3 regions of the Agrobacterium radiobacter genome follow, and region 2 is predicted to be linked to each of the others. Evidence: riboswitches for the same ligand, from Rfam matches in the RefSeq annotation. Region 2 holds a riboswitch; each other region holds the start of a gene.
What was found. A riboswitch is a leader RNA that binds a small molecule or an ion and turns the genes downstream of it on or off. The one in region 2 is predicted to bind thiamine pyrophosphate.
Positions count from the first base shown of each region.

Region 1 (6,869 bases), on a different contig from region 2:
CATCAAGCAATTGCGGCTGTGAGGCGAGGACTTCAAGCTCTTCGGGGGAAAGGCCCAGACGGCACATGCCGGTATCGATCTGCACGGCGGCGGCAAGTCTTTTGCCAAGCTTCTTGGCGTGAGCCGACCATTGAGCGATCTGCTCCAGTGAGTTCAGAACCGGGGTAATGGCCATGGCCGCGCAGGAGGTCTCATTGCCAGGCTGAAGACCATTGAGGACGAAAATCCGCACTTCTGCCGAAAGTCGGAGCCTGAGCGCCAGCGCTTCATCGATATGGGCGACGAAGAAATTGCGGCAACCGGCCTCGAACAGGGTCTGCGAGACGATATCCGCACCCAGGCCATAGGCATCGGCCTTGATGACGGCCGCCGTCTGCGATGCTGGCGCCATCGCCGCGAGGGTCAGATAATTGTCGCGCAATGCGCCGAGGTCGATGGTCAGATGACCGCTTGCACCACCGGCTGCCTGCTGGCGGCTGATCTGCATATCCATGTCGCTCACCCTCATTTTTATCCCATGAGGGTATTGCAACGATTATCGAATTTCTTGGCGATTGTTCGAAGGAAATGCGATAGAATTCGCAATCACGCAATTTTCTTTTGCTAATTGGAATCTTCTATGTCGTCACTCGATGCGACCGACCGCCATATCATCCGCCTGCTTCGGCTCAATGCCCGCATCAGTAATGCCAAGCTTGCCGCAGAGGTCGGACTTTCGGCATCCGCCTGCCTTCGCCGGGTCGATATTCTCGAGCGGGAAGGGATTATTCGCGGGTACACGGCACTGACCAGCGGTCTTGCCGGCGGCGAGGTGATTTCGGTCATCGTGCAGATCACGCTGGATCGGCAAACAGAGGATTTTCTCAACCGTTTCGAAAACGCGGTGCGGCGATATCCGGAAATCCGCGAATGTTATCTGATGACGGGCGGCTCGGATTATTTTCTGCGCTGCGAGGCGGAAAGCGCGGGGGATTTCGAGCGCATTCACAAGGAAATTCTGTCGAAACTGCCGGGGGTTTCGCGTATTCATTCGAGTTTTGCGATCCGGAATGTGCTGGCGACGCCGAAGGCGAGGTAGCGTGGAGTGTAGGGCTTACCCCCCTCTGTCCTGCCGGACATCTCCCCCTCAAGGGGGGAGATCGGATGGAGCCACCGCTTGTTCCCTCGCAATCGTCTACTATCAATAAAGTGGCGTCACTGAATGTCGTGGGTCAGCCACTTGTCGATCTCCCCCCTTGAGGGGGAGATGTCCGGCAGGACAGAGGGGGATAAGCCCCGCACTCTGCACTAACTCCACCACCGATAAAAATGATGCACCGGCCCCCGCCCATGTCCAACGGCAAGCCCCCGCCCGGCATCGAGCGCCCCGCTCAGATACTCCTTCGCAAGCCCCACCGCTTCCCGCAACTCACAACCCCTGGCAAGATAAGCCGTGATCGCCGCCGCCAGCGTGCACCCCGTCCCGTGGTCATTCTTCGTCTCCACCCGTGCCACGGAAAGCGCCTGCATGGCGCCGTCCGCAAACAGATAATCCGTACTCTGCGGCCCCTCACCATGGCCGCCCTTGATGAGCACGGCTTTTGCACCCGCTTTCAGGATCGCCTCAGCCTGACGGGTAATCTCCTTCTCCGTGGTGGCCATCGGCGTGCCGGTCAGCAACGCCGCTTCCGGCAGGTTCGGCGTGACGATGGCGGCGAGCGGCAAAAGCTCGCGCCGCAATGTCTCGATGGCATCTTCATGCAGCAAACGGTCGCCTGACGTCGCCACCATGACCGGATCCAGCACCACAGGCTGTGATTGCTGCCGAAGCCGTTCGGCGATGGCGGCGATGGTTTCGATCCGCGATACCATGCCGATTTTCACCGCATTGACGGCAAGATCGGAGAATACCGCCTCCATCTGTGCGACGATGGTGGCGACGGAAATATCCTCCACCGCGGTCACGCCTCTGGTGTTCTGGGCGGTGATGGCGGTGATGACGCTGGCCGCATAGGCGCCAAGCGCTGAAAAGGTCTTGATATCAGCCTGGATGCCCGCGCCGCCGCCGCTGTCGGAGCCGGCAATGGTCAATGCAATTGATGTCATGGTTGTCTCGCTTTCAGCGTGGCGTCAATTGCGGAGCGGAAGTCCTTGGCCGCACTGGCAATATCGGCCGCACGAAAAATGGCGGAAATGACCGCGACACCATCCGCACCCGCCTTGATGACGGACGGTACACGCGCAAGATCGATGCCGGCGATGGCGCCCACCGGCATATCAGGTCGCCATTCCCTCAAAAGGGCGCGTAGCGTCGCAAAACCGTCGATGCCAACGGGCTTGTCCGGATTGACCTTGGAAACGGTTTCGAACACGCCGCCAATGCAGGCATAGTCGACGGGCATGGAAGCTGCCCGTTCGGCATCGGCACGGTTCTTGACGGTAAGGCCGATGATCGCCTTTTCACCGAGAATGCGCCTTGCGGTCTTTGCATCCATGTCGTCGGCGCCGAGATGCACCCCGTCCGCGCCAGAAGCGAGCGCCACATCCACACGGTCGTTGATGACAAGCGGCACGCCGGTGCCGGCGATGGCCTCATGAATGGCGCGGGCGTTTTCGATCATTTCCCGCGTAGAGCCGTGCTTGTCGCGATATTGCAGAATGGTCGCGCCGTTGAGTGCGGCGGCGAGAGCAAGCTCCGGCAGCGGTGCGACATCGCTAAGGCTTGCGTCGACCAGCGCGTTGAGGCGGTAATCAACCTTGTTCATGCTCGATCCTCGCGTGATTGATGATGTCCTCACCGGAAATTTCGGAAAGCGCATCCAGAAACGCCGGTTCAAATGTGCCGGGGCCTCCGGCGCGTCTGGCGGCGAGTTCGGCGGAAACGCCTGTCACGGCAAGGGCGGAGGCCGCCGCCGTCAGCGCATCTTTTTCCACCGCCATGAAGGTGGCGATGACGCCGCCCGAGAGGCAACCCGTGCCAGTCACCTTCGCCATCCACGGATGGCCGTTGACGATCCTGACGCTGCGGGTCGTGTCGCTGAGGTGATCCACAGGCCCGGTCTCGATTCTCACCACATCAGGCACATCGCCGATCAGGCTCATTTCGGCGTGATTGCCGCGCACGATCGTCGGGGAAAGTGCGATGAGTTCGCGCGCGAACTCCAGTCGCGACGGTGAATAATCGCAATGCACGGGGTCGACGATCCACGGCTTGCCGGAGGCATTGGCGATCTCTATCGCCAGCCGGATGACCCCGCGCCGTTCGGCATCCAGTGTGCCGAGATTAACGGTCAGTGCATCCGCCTTGGCCACGAAGCTCTCGATTTCCTCGAGCGAGGTGGTCATGGAAGGAATTCCGCCGACGACGGTGATGCCATCTGCGGTGAATTTCTGCACCACGGTGTTCATCAGGCAATGCACGCGCGGGCGCGTCTGCCGCACGCGCTCCAGAATTTCGGCGGCCTTTGCCGCTGTTGGATAAGTCGTCGTCATGGCTGCTGCAGCTCCACGGCGATGTCGTCCGCCGCCGGCGCCTGCTTGATCAGCTGCATCTCCTGCATGAAGGCGCCAAAACGGGCATAGCGGGTGCGGTCGAGTGCGGCCGGGCGCTTGGCGAAACGCGGCAGCGTGTCGAAGAAGGCCTGCTTATTCAGCGCGTCGTCAAGGTTTGGATAGGCCTTGATGAAAAGCTGCCAGGCTTCCTGTGGGTGGTTGGTGATGAAGATCGCGGCCTGTTCCACGGCGGAGAGGAAACGCGGCAGGCGGCTGTCTTTTACGAGATCGCGATGGGTGACGAAGATCAGCTCGTCATAGGCCGGAACGCCATGTTCCTCGGGAAAGAAGGAGCGGCCCTCATGTCCCTCGAGCTTCATCTGCGTCAGCTCGAAATTGCGGAAACCGCCAAGCGTGGCATCCACCTTGCCGGCGATCAGCGACGGCGAGAGCGAAAAATTGACGTTGATGAGTTCGACATCATCCTTCGTCAGCCCGTCCTTTTCCAGCATGCGCTTCAGCATGGCATCTTCGAAGCCGGATACGGAAAAGCCGACCTTTTTGCCCTTCAGATCCTTCATGCTCTTGATCGGCCCATCGGCGAGAACGGTGACGGTATTGAGGGGCGTTTCGACCAGCGTGCCGAAACGCACGAGTGGCAGGCCGGCGTCGTGGTCGAGATAGAGGTTCGGCTGGTAATGCACGCCGATATCGGCCTGTTTTGCCGAGACGAGACGCGGCACGGCGGAGGGGTCTGCGGGCGGAACCAGTTCCACCTCCAGCCCGGCATCGGCAAACAGGCCGCGTTCTTTTGCAATCACCATCGGCGCGTGATCCGGATTCACGAACCATTCGAGCAAAACGGTGAGCTTGTCGGCCGCCTGGGATTGCATGGGCGCAAGCACGCTTGCAGCCGCGACGACGAAGGAAAGAAGAGTTCGTTTCATGGTGCCGAAAGTCTCCGCAAATATCTGAAAGGAGTGGTGTGTTCTGTTTCTTTGGCCCAGGGGGCGAGATGTGCTGTCGAGAGATCGACGATAAGCCGCAGCAGCACCGCCATGACCGCGAGAACGGCCATGGCGGCGAACATGGTGTCGGTCTGCATCCGGGCATTGGACTGGATCATCACAAATCCGAGCCCTGCGGATGCGCCCACCCATTCGCCGATGACGGCGCCCAGCGGGGCTAGCGGCGCCGCCACTCTCAAGCCCGAGATCAGCGACGGGAGCGCCAGCGGCACACGCAACCGGGTGAGGACCTGCCAGTGGCTCGCCTTTGTCAGCGAAGCGGCGTCGAGGATGGCGCGCTCCGTGCGGTTGAGGCCGTCAGTGAAGGAGGACGCGACCGGAAAGAAGATGATGATCGCCGTCATGACTACTTTCGAGGCCATGCCGAAACCGAACCAGAGGACGAGAATGGGGGCGAGCACGAACACCGGAAAGGCCTGCAACACCAGAACCATGGGCCAGACGAGGCGGCCGAGGCGCGGAATGGCGGCAATGGTGAAGGCGACGAGAATGCCGGCGGTGATTCCCGCCGCAAGCCCGAGCGCCATTTCGCTGAGCGTCACCAGAGCCTGTCCGAACAGGAAGCCGGGCTGGCGCAGAAAAGCGCCGGCAACATCGGCGGGCGATGGCAGGATATAGCGGGGTGGCGAAAACAGCCACGTTCCCGCCTGCCAGAAAACCAGCAGAAGACCGACACCGTTCAGCGCATGGATGGCACGCATGGGCCGGACCTCAGACGCAGACGCACCATGTGCGAAGGGCGGAACGTTTCAGCATCATCATTCGTCTCCAGATGTGACAATCACGGAGATCAGGGCAAAGCGGAGAAGAGAAAGGGTAGCGCCCCTTGGGCGCGACAGTTCCGTTCCTACGCCGGCATGACCCGGATCAGGTTCAAGGGTCCGGCTCAACGCCATCTCAGCACCGTCTGGTGCTCCCCTCGGAAGAGTTTGTTTTGTAAGTCAAGTTTCATAAATGTCAACGTCCCGCCGCCGATCCGTCGTCAGGCGCGATCGCGGGTACCCGTATCCATCTGCGTATTAGTTATTGAGGAAATTAGATTTATCGAAAATTAGTTATCTCTTGAAACTGCCTTTCAATATTGTACGACTAACTTGACCCCGGGAAAGATGATTGGGGGCGAATTTGAAGAGCTTCTGGCAGGATAAATCGGGAAATTTCGGCATTCTCAGCGCCTTGTTGATGGTGCCGCTGATTGGCGCCGCCGGCGTGGCCCTTGATGTGACGCACGGCATGGCCGTCAAATCAGACCTGCAGATGGCGGCGGATGCCGCGGCCCTCGCGGTGGTTGCCGATACGTCGGCGAGCGTTCACAAGGCAAAGGAAATGTCGAGTGACGGCGTCATTACGCTTGGCGGCGATGAGGCTTCCGCATTCTTCGAAAGCAATGAGAGGGCCAATCCCGACTACAAGCTCCTGTCTCTCGACGTGTCGGTGATCAAGCGCGGTAACGCCATCGAATCGTCGGTCAGCTTCAAGGCATCCATCGGCACGACGCTTTCACGGGTCCTCGGAGAGGATCTCATCACTGTTTCGGGCAAGGCGACCGCCAAATACGAGACGGAAACATTCAGCGACTTCTATGTGCTTCTGGACAACACTCCTTCGATGGGCGTTGGCGCCACGCCGGCCGATGTCGCCACCATGGTTGCGAATACGAGCGACAAATGCGCTTTCGCCTGTCACATCGTGACAAACGGGGTGGTGGACAAGAACAGCTATTATTACAAGGCCAAAAGCCTCGGAGTGACGACGCGCATCAATGTGGTCGCAAAGGCCACGGCGAGCCTTATGGACACGGCGAAGTCCAACCGCAAAAGCAGCAATCAATATCGCATGGCGGTCTACACTTTCGGAGAGAAAGCCGAAGATACGAAGCTGCTCGAGGTCGTTCCCTTGACGTCGGATCTGGCGACCGCGAAGAAGAAAGCCGGTGAAGTCGACCTGATGTCGATCCCAAAGCAGGGATTTAACAACGACCAGCAGACGGATTTCGACCGGGCACTCACTCAGATCGGCGACAAGATCGGCAATTCTGGCACCGGGGCGAGTTCGGCCAGCCCCGAGAAGATTATCTTCTTCGTTTCAGACGGTGTCGGCGATAGCTACAAGCCATCCAGCTGCACCAAAAAGACGACCAGCGGCCGCTGTCAGGAGCCGATCGATATCAAATATTGCACGAAGCTGAAGGAAAAGGGCTTCCGGATCGCCGTGCTCTACACCACCTATCTGCCGCTGCCGACCAATGACTGGTACAATAGCTGGATCGCGCCCTTTCAGCCGGAAATCGGCGCACGCATGCAGCAATGTGCTTCTCCGGGACTGTTCTTCGAAGTCAGCCCGTCGCAGGGCATCAGCGACGCGATGACC
Region 1 covers NZ_JBEGHX010000002.1:389,239-396,107, reverse strand. Annotated here, with positions in the region: gene alr (alanine racemase) at 1-493, opposite strand, end outside; gene MRBLRC7O_RS15780 (Lrp/AsnC family transcriptional regulator) at 620-1,078, shown strand; gene thiD (bifunctional hydroxymethylpyrimidine kinase/phosphomethylpyrimidine kinase) at 1,288-2,085, opposite strand; gene thiE (thiamine phosphate synthase) at 2,082-2,744, opposite strand; gene MRBLRC7O_RS15765 (hydroxyethylthiazole kinase) at 2,731-3,471, opposite strand; gene MRBLRC7O_RS15760 (ABC transporter substrate-binding protein) at 3,468-4,418, opposite strand; gene MRBLRC7O_RS15755 (ABC transporter permease) at 4,415-5,200, opposite strand; TPP riboswitch at 5,327-5,429, opposite strand; gene MRBLRC7O_RS15750 (TadE/TadG family type IV pilus assembly protein) at 5,625-6,869, shown strand, end outside.
Region 1: another riboswitch for thiamine pyrophosphate. It lies ahead of MRBLRC7O_RS15755 (ABC transporter permease); the one in region 2 lies ahead of thiC (phosphomethylpyrimidine synthase ThiC).

Region 2 (6,869 bases):
ACGTCGAGGCCATGATGCGCAAACAGCGCGAGCGCGATGCGCTCAAGGCCGAAACCAACGCAGGCGGTATGGGCGACATCGCCATTGTCGAGGTTAAGACCCCATTTCTGGCCGAAGGCATCCTGGTGATAGTTGAAGCTCATGCAGGCCGTCGGGCTGGTCGTCGATGTGACCGGGATCAGCAGTTCGAATTTCAGGTTCTGGTCGCGCTGGTTGTTGGCCAGCATCTTGCCGGCACGGCCGAAGAACGGATCGTTGGCGACATCGATGGTGACGTCGAGCCCGACTGCTTTCATCATCTCGACGCCGCGATCCATCCAGGTCTGGCGGAATTCGGTGACGTCGGACTCGGTACCCATGCAAACATATTCGCGCATGCGGAAAAGCTGCTGGCGGGCCGGATCCTTGGAGGGTTCATGGCGGAAGCAATAGGACTGGATGTCATAGAGACCGCCGCCGGCAGGTAGCGCGCCGCGCTTGGCAATCGTCGGATAAAGCGGGTAGCAGGCCGCCGGCGTCAGCACGATGTCTGTCGCTTTCTGGTCCTTGGTCCAGTCACCGCCCTCATCCATGGTTTTCAGCAGGCTGACATGGTCGAGTTCGCAGCCGCAGAAGGAGTGGACGGTGCCGGCGAGCTGCGGGAAGCTCTTCATGTAACCGCTCTTTTCGAAGTAGGCGCGGTTGATGCCGGGCGGAAAACGGATCGCTTCGGCGCCATCAGCGCCGCCCGTGCGGTCGATCAGCCGCTCGAATGCGGCAATCACGTCCTCGAACTGGCCGCTGCGTCCATAAAGACCGTCCACACCCGTTTCAATCAGCAGGCCTTCTTCGAACAGTCGATCGAGAAACGATGTTTGCATGTCCATGGTCTTATCCCAAGAGGCTGGTGTCCTGCTTGTGAACCAGCAGGAGATTGGCGGAATTGCCGAGAATGCGGTCGTTGGAAATCATCAGACGGGCAGAATGCGCGTCGCGAAGGTGCCGGCCGAGGCTGTAGGGCGTGCCGTTCTTGTAGCCCATGATGCCGCAGACCAGCATGGCGTGGTCAATGATTTCAAGAATGGTTTCCGAAGAGCAGATCTTCACATTGTTCATGGCGACGGCAAAGGCCATCGACATCAGTTTTTCCGGGTCGCTCTTGGTATCCTCGTAAGCCTTGATGCCGGCGATGATGTTGGATTTCACCACCTGCAGCTTGGTGGAAACCTCCGCAAGGCGGATCGCGCCGGGAGGAGCCGTGCCGGGCGACTTGCGCGCTGCGGCTCTGACGAAAGACTGCGCGCGCAGCACGGCATCCGACGCGATGCCATACCAGACGGCGCTCCAGAGAAGATGCGAGCTTGCAAGCATGGATTGCGCTGCGATTTCCGCGAAAGGCTTCGGGAAGATCTGTGCCGCCGGCGCTTCGCCGCGAAACAGGAAACCATCCGAACAGGTACCGCGCATGCCGAGCGTATCCCAGACATGGGTTTTTTCGAGCGTGTACTGGTTTTTCAGGAATACGGTCATCACCTGATCGGCGGGCGCGGCATCCTTATGGGTGCGCGAGGTGATGAGGATCGCATCGGCATTGCTGCCATAGGAAATGACGGTGGCGTCCTTTTCCAGCCGGCAGAAATCGCCTTCGACCTCGATTGCGCAGATGGAGTTGCGCAGATTGCCGCCGATGCCGCCTTCGGTGGTGGCTGAGCCGAGCAGCAGCTGTTCCGCCGCGACGCGGCTCATGAAGCCCGCATGCCATGCGCTCGCCTCGCCATGTTCCACAAGGCTGGACAGCTTGATGTGGTGCATGGCGAAAATCATCGCGGTTGCGGAACAGGCCTGGCCGAGCCGGGCGCAGATATCGGCGATTTCCTGCAGGGAAGTACCTTCGCCACCGAGCGAAGCGGGGACCTGAATGCCGAGCAGGCGTTCCTGCCTGAGTGTATCAACGGCTTCCTGCGGAAAGCGGCCGGTAACATCCACCTCATCTGCGTGTTTGGCGGCAATTGCTGCGACACGGCCCGCGCGCGCGGACAGCGTTTCATCCTGCGGCGCTACGGTGACGTTCATCAGGCTGCCTCTTTACCATCCAGAATGAGCTTAACGGTGTCTTCAATGGCCTTGATGCTGGCAAACGACTTGCGGTTCAGCAGATTGTCCGGGAATTCGATATCGAATGCTTCTTCGATGCCGAGCATCAATTGCACCGATGCGAAGGAAGAAAGCCCCGCCGCGTAAAGATCGGCTTCATCTGCAATCGTATCGACGGGGGTTGGAAGCTGGCCGAATTTGGCCAGTATTTCACGTATAGTCGCATTCATTCCGACGTATCTCCCATAAATTTCACATCAGGATGGTTTGTGCTTATCGTTACGTTGCAAACGATAATATTCGCCTAAACCGTTAGGTTAATTACAACTAACGGCAGCATGCGCCATTCCCGCACCTTTGCCAAGCATGGATCGTCGGCCTTGACAAATGCCTGATGGTGTTTTTTGCTGGGGTCATTCACCAGGGGTGTCCCGTCAAGGGGCTGAGATTCTGCTTTCATGCGCAGTGACCCGTTGAACCTGATCCAGTTCATACTGGCGTAGGGACGGTGCAAAGACCTGATGTCGGACGGGCGCATGACGCCGTGTTTCGGCACTTCGGTATTTTCCATCATTCCGGCTCGAACTGGGTCTCCACTGTTAAGCTTTGGAGCCTCAAGATGAATATCGCTGCCAAGAATATCCCGCTTTCCGTCACCACCGGGCCGCATGCCGCCTCCACGAAAATCCACAAATCAGGCATTTTACATCCGCATATCCGCGTACCGATGCGCGAGATCGCCGTCCATCCGACGGCGGGCGAACCGCCGGTGACGGTCTATGATTCCTCCGGTCCCTATACCGACCCTACCCATCCCGTTCTGATTGAAAAGGGTCTGCCGCGTCTGCGTCACGAGTGGGTTGTAGCGCGGGGCGATGTCGAGGCTTATGATGGCCGGCACCTCAAGCCGGAGGATAACGGCTTTGCCACCGGCGAACGGCTGACGCCCGAATTTTCCGTGCGCCACCAGCCGCTCAGAGCCACGGCAGGTAAAGCCGTGACCCAGCTTGCCTATGCGCGGGCAGGTATCATCACGCCGGAAATGGAATTCATCGCCATTCGCGAAAATCTCGGGCGCGAGGCAGCGAAGGAGAAGCTCGCGCGTGACGGCGAGAGTTTCGGCGCGCATATCCCTGATTACGTCACGGCGGAATTCGTCCGTCAGGAAGTGGCGTCGGGCCGCGCCATCATTCCCGCCAACATCAACCATCCGGAACTTGAACCGATGATCATCGGCCGCAATTTTCTGGTGAAGATCAACGCCAATATCGGCAATTCCGCCGTCACCTCCTCCATGGCGGAAGAGGTGGAGAAGATGGTCTGGGCGATCCGCTGGGGCGCCGATACCGTCATGGACCTTTCGACAGGGCGCAACATCCACAATATCCGCGAATGGATCATCCGCAATTCGCCGGTACCGATCGGCACGGTGCCGCTTTATCAGGCGCTGGAGAAGGTCAACGGCATTGCCGAGGATCTCAACTGGGAGGTGTTCCGCGATACGCTGATCGAACAGGCGGAACAGGGCGTGGACTATTTCACCATCCATGCCGGCGTCCGGCTGCACTACATCCCGCTCACCGTCAGTCGCGTCACCGGCATCGTGTCGCGCGGCGGGTCGATCATGGCGAAGTGGTGTCTGCATCACCACAAGGAAAGTTTCCTCTACGAGCATTTCGACGAGATTTGCGACATCTGCCGCGCCTATGACGTTTCCTTCTCGCTGGGCGATGGTCTTAGACCCGGCTCGATTGCCGACGCCAATGACGCGGCGCAGTTCGCGGAACTGGAAACGCTTGGCGAGCTGACGCAGATCGCCTGGGCTAAGGATTGCCAGGTGATGATCGAAGGCCCCGGCCATGTGCCGATGCACAAGATCAAGGAGAATATGGACAAGCAGCTGAAGACCTGCGGCGAGGCGCCCTTCTATACGCTTGGACCTCTCACCACCGATATTGCGCCCGGTTACGACCATATCACTTCGGGCATCGGTGCTGCGATGATCGGCTGGTTCGGCACGGCCATGCTCTGCTACGTCACGCCCAAGGAACATCTCGGCCTGCCTGATCGTAACGACGTGAAGGTGGGCGTCATCACTTATAAGATCGCCGCGCACGCGGCCGATCTCGCCAAGGGCCATCCGGCCGCACAGGTGCGGGACGATGCGCTGTCGCGCGCAAGGTTCGAGTTCCGCTGGGAAGACCAGTTCAACCTGTCGCTCGATCCGGATACGGCCCGGTCCTTCCATGACGAGACGCTGCCGAAGGAGGCGCACAAGGTCGCGCATTTCTGCTCCATGTGCGGGCCGAAATTCTGCTCGATGCGGATTTCCCACGATATCCGCGCCGAGGCGCAGAAGGAGGGGCTGGAGGCCATGGCCGCGCGCTTCAAGGAAGGCGGGGAGCTTTATATGCCGCTCGCGACGCCTGCGGATGCCGAATAGCATGCGCGTTCTGGTCAAGGGAACGGGGGTCGCCGGTTTGACGGCGGCCTTCGAACTGGCGCGGAACGGCGTTACCGTCGAGGTTTGCGAGCGCAATGCCGGACCCTTTCGCGGCGCATCCTGGTATGCGGGCGGCATGCTGGCGCCCTGGTGTGAGCGTGAAAATGCGGAAGAGGCCGTTCTGACGCTGGGTCAGGCGGCGCTCGACTGGTGGGATGAGGCAACCCCCGGCCTTGTGGCCCGACATGGCACGCTGGTTGTCGCGCCCGCCCGCGACAAAGCGGAGCTTTCGCGTTTCGCATCGCGGACCGGCGGCTATCGCTGGGTGGACGAGGGAGAGATCGCCGCTCTGGAGCCTGATCTTGCCGGGCGGTTTCGCTCCGGGCTTTATTTTCCGGACGAGGGGCATCTCGATCCGCGCCTTGCACTGAAATCGCTGCATGAGCGGCTTTGCACCATGGGTGTGCGGTTCCATATGGGCATCCCGGTGGATGACCGACCGTTCGACCGGGTGGTGGATTGCACCGGCGCCGCTGCGGTGGGAGAGATTTCCGACCTTCGCGGCGTGCGGGGAGAGATGCTCTATCTCTCCACGTCGGAAGTTTTTTTGTCCCGTCCCGTCCGGCTGCTGCATCCGCGTATTCCGCTTTACATCGTGCCGCGCGAGCCCGGCCGTTTTATGGTGGGCGCGACGATGATCGAAACCGAGGATACCGGCGACATTTCTGTCCGTTCGATGGTGGAATTCCTGAATGCCGCCTATGCGGTGCATCCGGCTTTCGCGGAAGCGGAAATCATCGAGACCGGCACGGGCGTGCGCCCCGCCTATCCCGACAATCTGCCGAAAGTCACGCAAGACGGCCGGCTCATTTTCATCAACGGCGCACACCGGCATGGCTTTCTGCTCTCGCCGGCTATCGCGCGTCAGGCGGTTGAAATCGTCTGCCAAACTCTTTCTCAAAAGGAACAGGATCATGAAACTTCTGGTAAATGGCGACGAGCTTGATCTTGCCGCCGAGACGCTGGCCGGTCTGCTCGCCAGCCTCGAATATGAAGGTGAATGGCTGGCAACGGCGGTCAATGGCGATCTGGTGCATTCGGAAGAGCGCGCCGACTATCAACTGAAGGCCTTCGACCGTGTCGAAATTCTCTCGCCGATGCAGGGAGGCTGAGACATGCTGACGCTTTATGGCCGTGAAGTCTCGTCCCGTCTTCTCCTCGGCACGGCGCGGTATCCGTCCCCCGCCGTGCTTGCCGATGCCGTGCGGGCGAGCAACACGGATATTCTGACGATTTCGTTGCGCCGGGAAACAGCCGGCAATAAGAAGGGCGGTCAGTTTTTCGAGCTTATCCGCGAGCTCGATCGCTACATCCTGCCGAATACGGCCGGGTGCCATACGGTCAAGGAAGCGGTGCTGACGGCAAAGATGGCCCGCGAGGTGTTCCGCACCAACTGGATCAAGCTGGAGGTCATCGGTCATCACGATACGTTGCAGCCCGATGTCTTTGCGCTTGTCGAAGCGGCGAAAATTCTCTGCGATGATGGTTTCGAGGTCTTTCCTTATACGACCGACGATCTGGTCGTCGCCGAAAAGCTGCTGGAGGCAGGCTGCAGGGTACTGATGCCCTGGTGCGCGCCAATCGGCAGCGCCATGGGGCCGCTCAATCTGACGGCGCTGAAATCCATGCGGGCGCGTTTTCCGGATGTGCCGATGATTGTTGACGCCGGTATCGGCCGCCCGTCCCATGCGGTCACGGTGATGGAGCTTGGTTACGATGCTGTTCTGCTCAACACGGCGGTTGCGGGCGCGGGTGATCCGGTCGGCATGGCGGAGGCTTTCGCCCACGCCATAGAGGCCGGCCATCAGGCATATCTCTCCGGGCCGCTGGAGCCGAGGGACATGGCCGTTCCCTCGACGCCGGTGATCGGCACGGCTGTTTTTTCCTGATCGCGGCTTGTCGTAGACATCAGGCACGTCACGTTTTGCGTTGACAGTGCCTGATGGTGGCGGGATACCGGGAAAAAAGGGAAACGGCATGGCGGCACTCACCAATCTTCTGACTGACATAGGCGGCGTTTCGGTCGGCAATGTCACCGATCTTTCCCTCGGCTCCGGTGTTACGGCGATTGTTTTCGAAAAACCCGCCATTGCTTCCGGCTCTGTTTTGGGCGGTGCGCCGGGCGGGCGCGATACCGGCCTGCTCGACCCGGTGATGACGGTGGAAACGGTGGATGCCTTCGTGCTGTCAGGTGGTTCCGCCTTCGGGCTGGATGCGGCGGGCGGCGTTCAGGCCGGGTTGCGCGAGATCGGGCGGGGGCTGCAGGTGGGGTCCACCCGCGTTCCCATCGTGC
Region 2 covers NZ_JBEGHX010000001.1:2,221,042-2,227,910, reverse strand. Annotated here, with positions in the region: gene MRBLRC7O_RS11125 (amino acid--[acyl-carrier-protein] ligase) at 1-866, opposite strand, end outside; gene MRBLRC7O_RS11120 (acyl-CoA dehydrogenase family protein) at 871-2,052, opposite strand; gene MRBLRC7O_RS11115 (acyl carrier protein) at 2,052-2,303, opposite strand; TPP riboswitch at 2,486-2,597, shown strand; gene thiC (phosphomethylpyrimidine synthase ThiC) at 2,693-4,516, shown strand; gene thiO (glycine oxidase ThiO) at 4,518-5,522, shown strand; gene thiS (sulfur carrier protein ThiS) at 5,491-5,688, shown strand; gene MRBLRC7O_RS11095 (thiazole synthase) at 5,692-6,465, shown strand; gene MRBLRC7O_RS11090 (P1 family peptidase) at 6,554-6,869, shown strand, end outside.

Region 3 (6,869 bases), 160 kb from region 2:
CTTGAGCATCTCGGCCTCACGGGGCAGGAACATCCGGCAAGCCTTTCCGGCGGTGAGGCGCGACGTGCGGCCCTTGCCCGCGTGATGGCGCCGGAACCTGATATCCTGATGCTCGACGAACCCACCAACCATCTGGATCTGCCGACCATCGAATGGCTTGAGAGCGATTTGCAGCAGAGGCGCAGCGCGCTGGTGCTGATTTCGCACGACCGCCGTTTTCTCGAAAAAGTCTCGACTTCGACCGTCTGGCTCGATCGTGGCCAGTCCCGCCGTCTTAATCGCGGCTTTGCCCATTTCGAGGAATGGCGCGACAAGGTGCTGGAAGAGGAAGAGCTGGAGCAGCACAAGCTCGGCAAGGCCATCGAACGCGAAGAACACTGGATGCGTTATGGCGTGACCGCGAGACGCAAGCGCAACATGCGCCGCGTCGGTGAGCTTCAGGCCATGCGCGCGGAATATCGCGGCCATAAGGGGCCGCAGGGCACGGTGCAGGCGACCGTCACCGAAGGGCGCGAATCCGGCAAGCTGGTCATCGAGGCCGAGGCCATCACCAAGGCCTACGGCGAGCGCGTGATCGTCGCGCCGTTTTCGCTGCGTGTCCATCGCGGGGATTGCATCGGCTTCGTCGGCCCCAATGGCGCCGGTAAAACCACGCTTCTGAAGATGCTCACCGGCCAGCTTGAGCCCGATAGCGGCATGGTGAAGCTCGGCACCAATCTGGAGATCGCGACGCTCGACCAGAAACGTGAGGATCTCAATCCCAACGATACGCTCGCGCATTATCTGACCGATGGTCGCGGCGAAAACCTGCTGGTCAACGGCGAATTGAAGCATGTGACGGGCTATATGAAGGATTTCCTGTTCCAGCCGGAACAGGCCCGTACGCCGATCCGCAACCTTTCCGGCGGCGAGCGCGCGCGCCTTATTCTGGCACGCATCCTGGCGCGGCCGACCAATCTTCTGATCCTCGATGAGCCGACCAACGATCTCGATATCGAAACGCTCGATCTTTTGCAGGAAATCGTCGCTGGATTTTCCGGCACGGTCATTCTCGTCAGCCACGACCGCGATTTCCTTGACCGCACCGTCACCTCCACCATCGCCCCGGTCAATCCGGACCAGCCGGATGGACGATGGATCGAATATGCCGGTGGCTATTCGGACATGATGGCGCAGCGCAAGGGTGCTGCGGAAGAAAAACGCAAGGCTGAGAAGCAGGAAAAAGCGAAGGCCGCACCTTCGGCCTCCGCGTCGCAGGATCCTTCAAAGGCCAAGGGCAAGCTTTCCTTCAAGCAGAAATTCGCGCTCGAAAATCTTCCGAAGGAGATGGAAAAGGCGCAAGGCGAAATCGCCAAGCGCGAGGAGCGCATGGCTGATCCTAATCTCTTCACCAAGGATCCGGCCACTTTCAACACGCTGGCGAAGGAAATGACGAAGCTGCGTGAAAAGCTCGAGACCATGGAAGAAGAATGGCTGGAGCTGGAGATGCTGCGCGAGGAACTGGAAGGCTGAAGGCCGCAGGCCCCTCGTTTGATCGCCCCCTCCTTCGGTCTTTGACAGAAAAGCGGAATTGCCGTTCTATGCCGGTTCGTTTGGAGGAGTTGTGAAAATGCGCATGATTTTCGTCAATCTGCCGGTCAAGAATATCGAGAAATCAAGAAGCTTCTTCACGGCTCTCGGTTTCAGCTTCAATCCGGAATATTCTGACGACCGCACGCTCTGCATGATCGTGGAAGAAAACATCTTCGTGATGCTTCTTCAGGAAGGGCGTTTCCGCGATTTCATCAACGGCGACATCGCCGATGCGACGCGCACCACCGAGGTTCTGACGTGTCTCACGGCGGGAAGCCGCGACGAAATCGACCGGATGATCGCAACGGCGCTTGCCTCCGGTGGCAGTGATTGGAAACCCGTGCAGGATCACGGCTTCATGTATGCCGGCAGCTTTCAGGATCCCGACGGGCACGTCTGGGAGCTGGTGCATATGACGGAGCAGGGCTGACGGCGGCCATCTTGCCAAGCAGTGACGACGGGACTACACCATCATCTTGATCTAACGGGGTGTCTTTTGCGCTTGCGTGCAAAAGGCTGAGAGGCTTGCCAACCCGAAGAACCTGATCCGGTTCATACCGGCGGAGGGATTAGACGGCTTCAAGGCAGGCGGCTATTTCCCTTTTTGTTTTGAGGAGATACCCGTGCGCCGTCGTCTTTTCCTGAATTCCCTTGTTGCCGCTTCGCTGTTCCTGCCCGGTCTTGCCGCCGCGCATGACAAGCAAGAATTGACAGTCTATACCTATGAGAGCTTCGTTTCCGAATGGGGTCCCGGTCCCAAGGTAAAAGAAGCTTTCGAGAAGGTCTGCGGTTGCACGGTCAATTTCGTCGGTGTTGCGGATGGTGTGGCGCTTCTTAACCGTCTGAAGCTTGAAGGCGCAGGGTCCAGGGCGGATGTGGTCGTTGGTCTCGACACCAATCTTGTTGCCGAGGCGAAACAGACCGGTCTTTTTGATGTCAGCGGCGTCGATGCGTCGGCCGCCAAGGTGCCGGGCGGTTACAGGGACGATGTTTTCGTGCCTTACGACTACGGGCATTTTGCCGTCATCTATGACACGCAGACGGTGAAGAACCCACCGGCGAGCCTGAAAGAGCTGGTGGAAGGCGACCCCTCGCAGAAGATCGCCATTCAGGACCCGCGCACCTCCACGCCGGGGCTCGGCCTGCTGTTGTGGGTAAAATCGGTCTACGGTGACAAGGCCCCGGAAGCATGGGCAAAGCTCAGGAAGCGCATTCTCACCGTCACGCCGGGCTGGTCGGAATCCTACGGCCTTTTCACCAAGGGGGAGGTGCCGATGGTGCTCTCCTACACCACCTCGCCCGCCTATCATATGGTCGCCGAAAAAACGGATCGTTATCAGGCCGCGGCTTTTTCCGAAGGGCATTATATCCAGATCGAAGTGTCCGGCCTTCTCAAAAACGCGCCGCACAAGGAGCTGGCAAAGCAGTTCCTCGCTTTCACGCTGACATCAGGTTTTCAGGATGCCATTCCGGAAAACAATTGGATGATGCCGGTTGCGGCAACGTCCAATCCCTTGCCGGAGGCTTTTTCCAAACTCGTGGTGCCGCAGAAGACTTTCCTGATGGATCCGGAAGAGGTGGCGAAGAACCGCAAGGCGTGGATCGATGAATGGCTCGCGGCCATGAGCATGAATTGAGGAAGAGGCACGCCCGCACATGATGCTGCGTCGCGATTATCGGCGATCGATCATTTTCGGAACGGCGGCTTTTGCCGCCGTTTTCCTATTCATGGCGCTCGCCGTTGCGGCCCTCCTGTCTTTTGATGCGGGCGCGTCTGCTGCCGGTATCATGGATGCCTATACGCTGCGCATCCTGCGTTTCACGCTTTATCAGGCAACGCTTTCCCCCCTTCTTTCCATTGTTCTTGGCCTGCCGGTGGCGCTGGCGCTTTCCCGGCGACGCGAGTTTCCGGGAAGGATCTGGATCATCAGGCTGATGGCGGTGCCGATGGGTCTGCCTGTCATCGTTGGCGCCTTCGGCATCATCACCATCTGGGGCAGGCAGGGTGTTTTGAATACGGCCCTCGTTTTTGCCGGTGCGGATGAACCTTTCAGCATTTACGGCCTTTCCGGCATCCTTATCGCCCATGTGTTTTTCAATCTGCCGCTTTCGGTCCGGCTGATGCTGGCCGGGCTTGAACGTATTCCAGGCGAATATTGGCGCATGGCGGCAAGCCTCGGCATGGGGCCGGTCTCGGTTTTCCGTTTTATCGAATGGCCGGCGGTCGCGCGTCTCGTTCCCGGCATTGCCGGGCTTATCTTCATGTTGTGCGCCACCAGCTTCACGCTCGTGCTTCTTTTAGGCGGCGGGCCGGCAGCCACGACACTGGAGGTGGCGATCTATCAGGCGCTGCGGTTCGATTTCGATCCGCAGCGGGCGATTGCGCTTTCGGTTTTGCAGATTGCCCTCACCGCAATTCTGCTCGGCCTTCTCGCCTTTTTGCCGTCGCCCGAAGCGGAAATCCCTTCGCTTGGTCGTTCCCTTCGCCGTTTCGACGGCAAGGGCGTCGGCGCCCGTTTGTGGGATGGGGCGGCCATTGTCTTCGCTATTCTGCTGATCGGCCTGCCGCTTGTCGCCATAGCTGTCTCGGGTTTGAGTGCCGATCTGCCGCGTCTTCTGTCTGCGCCGATTTTTCTGCGCGCGGCGGCGACCAGCCTTGCAATCGCCGCGCTTTCCGCAGCCCTTGTCGTGCTCTGCTGCATGGCGATCATCGGCGCGCGCCAGGCGGTAGGCTCCAGACGGCAGGTGGGGCAGCCTCTGCGCTTGCTCTCCGCCATGCTTGGGGCGGGGTCTTCGTTGGTGCTCTTGGTGCCGCCTGTCGTGTTGGGAAGCGGGTGGTTCCTGTTATTGCGGGTTTTCGGTGATGTCAGCTTCTATGCTCCCGTTCTCGTGGCGCTTATCAATATGTTGATGGCTTTGCCGCTTGCCATGCGGGTGCTGGAGCCGGCCTTCACCAGTCATTTTTCACGCACCGGCCGGCTTTCCGCCAGTCTCGGGCTTCAGGGCCTCACGCGGCTGCGGTTTGCCGATCTGCCGGTTCTGTGGCGGTCGCTGGCTATGGCGTTTTCATTCGCCATGGCCCTGTCGCTCGGCGATTTAGGCGCGGTTGCCCTGTTCGGCTCGGAAAATTTCGTCACCCTGCCGTGGCTGGTCTATAGCAATATGGGCAGCTACCGCACCAATGATGCCGCCGGTTATGCCTTCCTTCTCGGCATCGTCTGCCTGCTGCTTGCCGCAGGCGGCGTTTCACGGCAGTCCCAATCAGCAAGGGCGAGCATATGACAGGCGATGATTTTGCCGTTGAACTGGACAAGGTCAGGCTACGGCTTGGAACACAGGATTTCGAACTTGATTGTTCGTTCCCTAAGGGGCAGATAACCGCCGTTGTCGGGGCATCCGGCTCGGGAAAATCCACGCTTCTCAATCTCGTCGCCGGTTTCGAGGAACCGGATTCCGGGCGCGTGATGATCGGCGGGCAGGACATGACCGCGCTTGATCCTTCGGAAAGACCGGTCTCATCAATCTTTCAGGATAATAATCTTTTCGCCCATCTCGATATCTTCACCAATGTCGCTCTCGGTGTCAGCCCCGGGCTGAAATTGCGGGTGGAAGACCGGCAAGAGATTGAGATGGCCCTCGTCCGTGTCGGTCTTGCGGGTTTCGACAAACGCTTGCCGGGCACGCTTTCCGGTGGAGAAAGACAGAGGGCGGCGCTGGCGCGCGCGCTGGTCAGGAAAAAACCTGTCATGTTGCTCGACGAACCTTTCGCGGCACTCGATCCGGGATTGCGGGCGGGCATGACCTCCCTGCTTCTCGACTTGCACGCCGAAACAAAAAACACGGTGATTATTGTCACCCACCATCCCGAAGACATAAAGAAGCTGGCGCAGCGGGTGGTGTTTCTTGAACGCGGCCGTGTTGTCTATACCGGTTCGACCGCAGATTTCTTCGCCACACAAAATGTGAAGGCGGTCGACAGTTTTCTGAACGGGTGATCGCCTTATTTTCGACGCGTGCCGCTGGCAATCGCTTTAGATGACTTCAATGGCGCTAATTTGCACTTGCCAGTTTCAAGTTGTTGCCCGAGAAAAGATGGGAATTATTGCGTTCTTCAGGAATATTCCGGACTTGATGGATCGTTTTTACCGTTTTGGCATTCATCGCCCGTTGGGGCGAATCTGTTATTCTGGTCTGCAATTAACGGATGATCAGGAACGTTAGGGGCAGGCATAGAGAATGAGAAATAGCATGACTGCACAGTGGAGGCTCTTCTCCCGTTCAGGCCTTCGCCGTTCGGGCAGGATGGTTGCCGCCTGTTCCGTGCTGACAGCGTCTGCGGTGTTCCTGTCGTCGTGCCAGTCTCTCTTCAGCCCGGCCTACCAGTCCACCTTGCGTCCCTCGGATAATCCGCAGACCGTGGAAGAAGTGCAGAAGAATGATCCTCGCGCCCAGATGGGTGCGCGCGAGCATCCGCGCATCGTGGCGAGTTATGGCGGCGAATATCGTGACGCCAAGACGGAAAGGCTCGTCGCCCGCATCGCCGGCGCGCTGACGGCGGTTTCGGAAAATCCGCAACAGTCCTACCGCATCACCATCCTGAACTCGCCGGCCATCAATGCCTTTGCGCTGCCGGGCGGATATCTTTACGTGACGCGTGGGCTTCTGGCGCTTGCCAACGATGCTTCGGAAGTGGCTGCCGTGCTTTCGCATGAGATGGGCCATGTCACCGCCAACCATGGCATTGAACGCCAGCGCCGGGAAGAGGCGGAGGTGATTGCCAGCCGCGTGGTTGCCGAGGTTCTGTCGAGCGATCTCGCCGGCAAGCAGGCGCTTGCGCGCGGCAAGCTGCGGCTCGCGGCCTTTTCGCGTCAGCAGGAATTGCAGGCGGACGTGATCGGCGTGCGGATGCTGGGCGAGGCCGGTTATGACCCCTTTGCCTCGCCGCGTTTTCTGGATTCCATGGCGGCCTATGCGCGGTTTTCCTCGGCCGATCCCGAAAACGACCAGAGCCTCGACTTCCTTTCCAGCCACCCCAACACGCCGCAGCGTATCGAGCTTGCGCGCCGTCATGCCCGCGCCTTCGGCCAGGACGGCCAGGTCGGGGATCGTGGTCGCGAGTGGTTTCTGGACGGCATAGACGGCCTGCTTTATGGCGACAGCCCGCAGGAAGGGTATGTCCGGGGCCAGACATTCCTGCACGGAACGCTCGGCATTCGTTTCGATGTGCCGGAAGGTTTCGTCATCGACAACAAGGTTGAGGCCGTTCTGGCGACGGGGCCGGGCGATATGGCCATCCG
Region 3 covers NZ_JBEGHX010000001.1:2,380,508-2,387,376, reverse strand. Annotated here, with positions in the region: gene MRBLRC7O_RS11840 (ABC-F family ATP-binding cassette domain-containing protein) at 1-1,512, shown strand, start outside; gene MRBLRC7O_RS11835 (VOC family protein) at 1,610-2,002, shown strand; TPP riboswitch at 2,048-2,158, shown strand; gene thiB (thiamine ABC transporter substrate binding subunit) at 2,196-3,209, shown strand; gene thiP (thiamine/thiamine pyrophosphate ABC transporter permease ThiP) at 3,229-4,854, shown strand; gene MRBLRC7O_RS11820 (thiamine ABC transporter ATP-binding protein) at 4,851-5,567, shown strand; gene MRBLRC7O_RS11815 (M48 family metalloprotease) at 5,821-6,869, shown strand, end outside.
Region 3: another riboswitch for thiamine pyrophosphate. It lies ahead of thiB (thiamine ABC transporter substrate binding subunit); the one in region 2 lies ahead of thiC (phosphomethylpyrimidine synthase ThiC).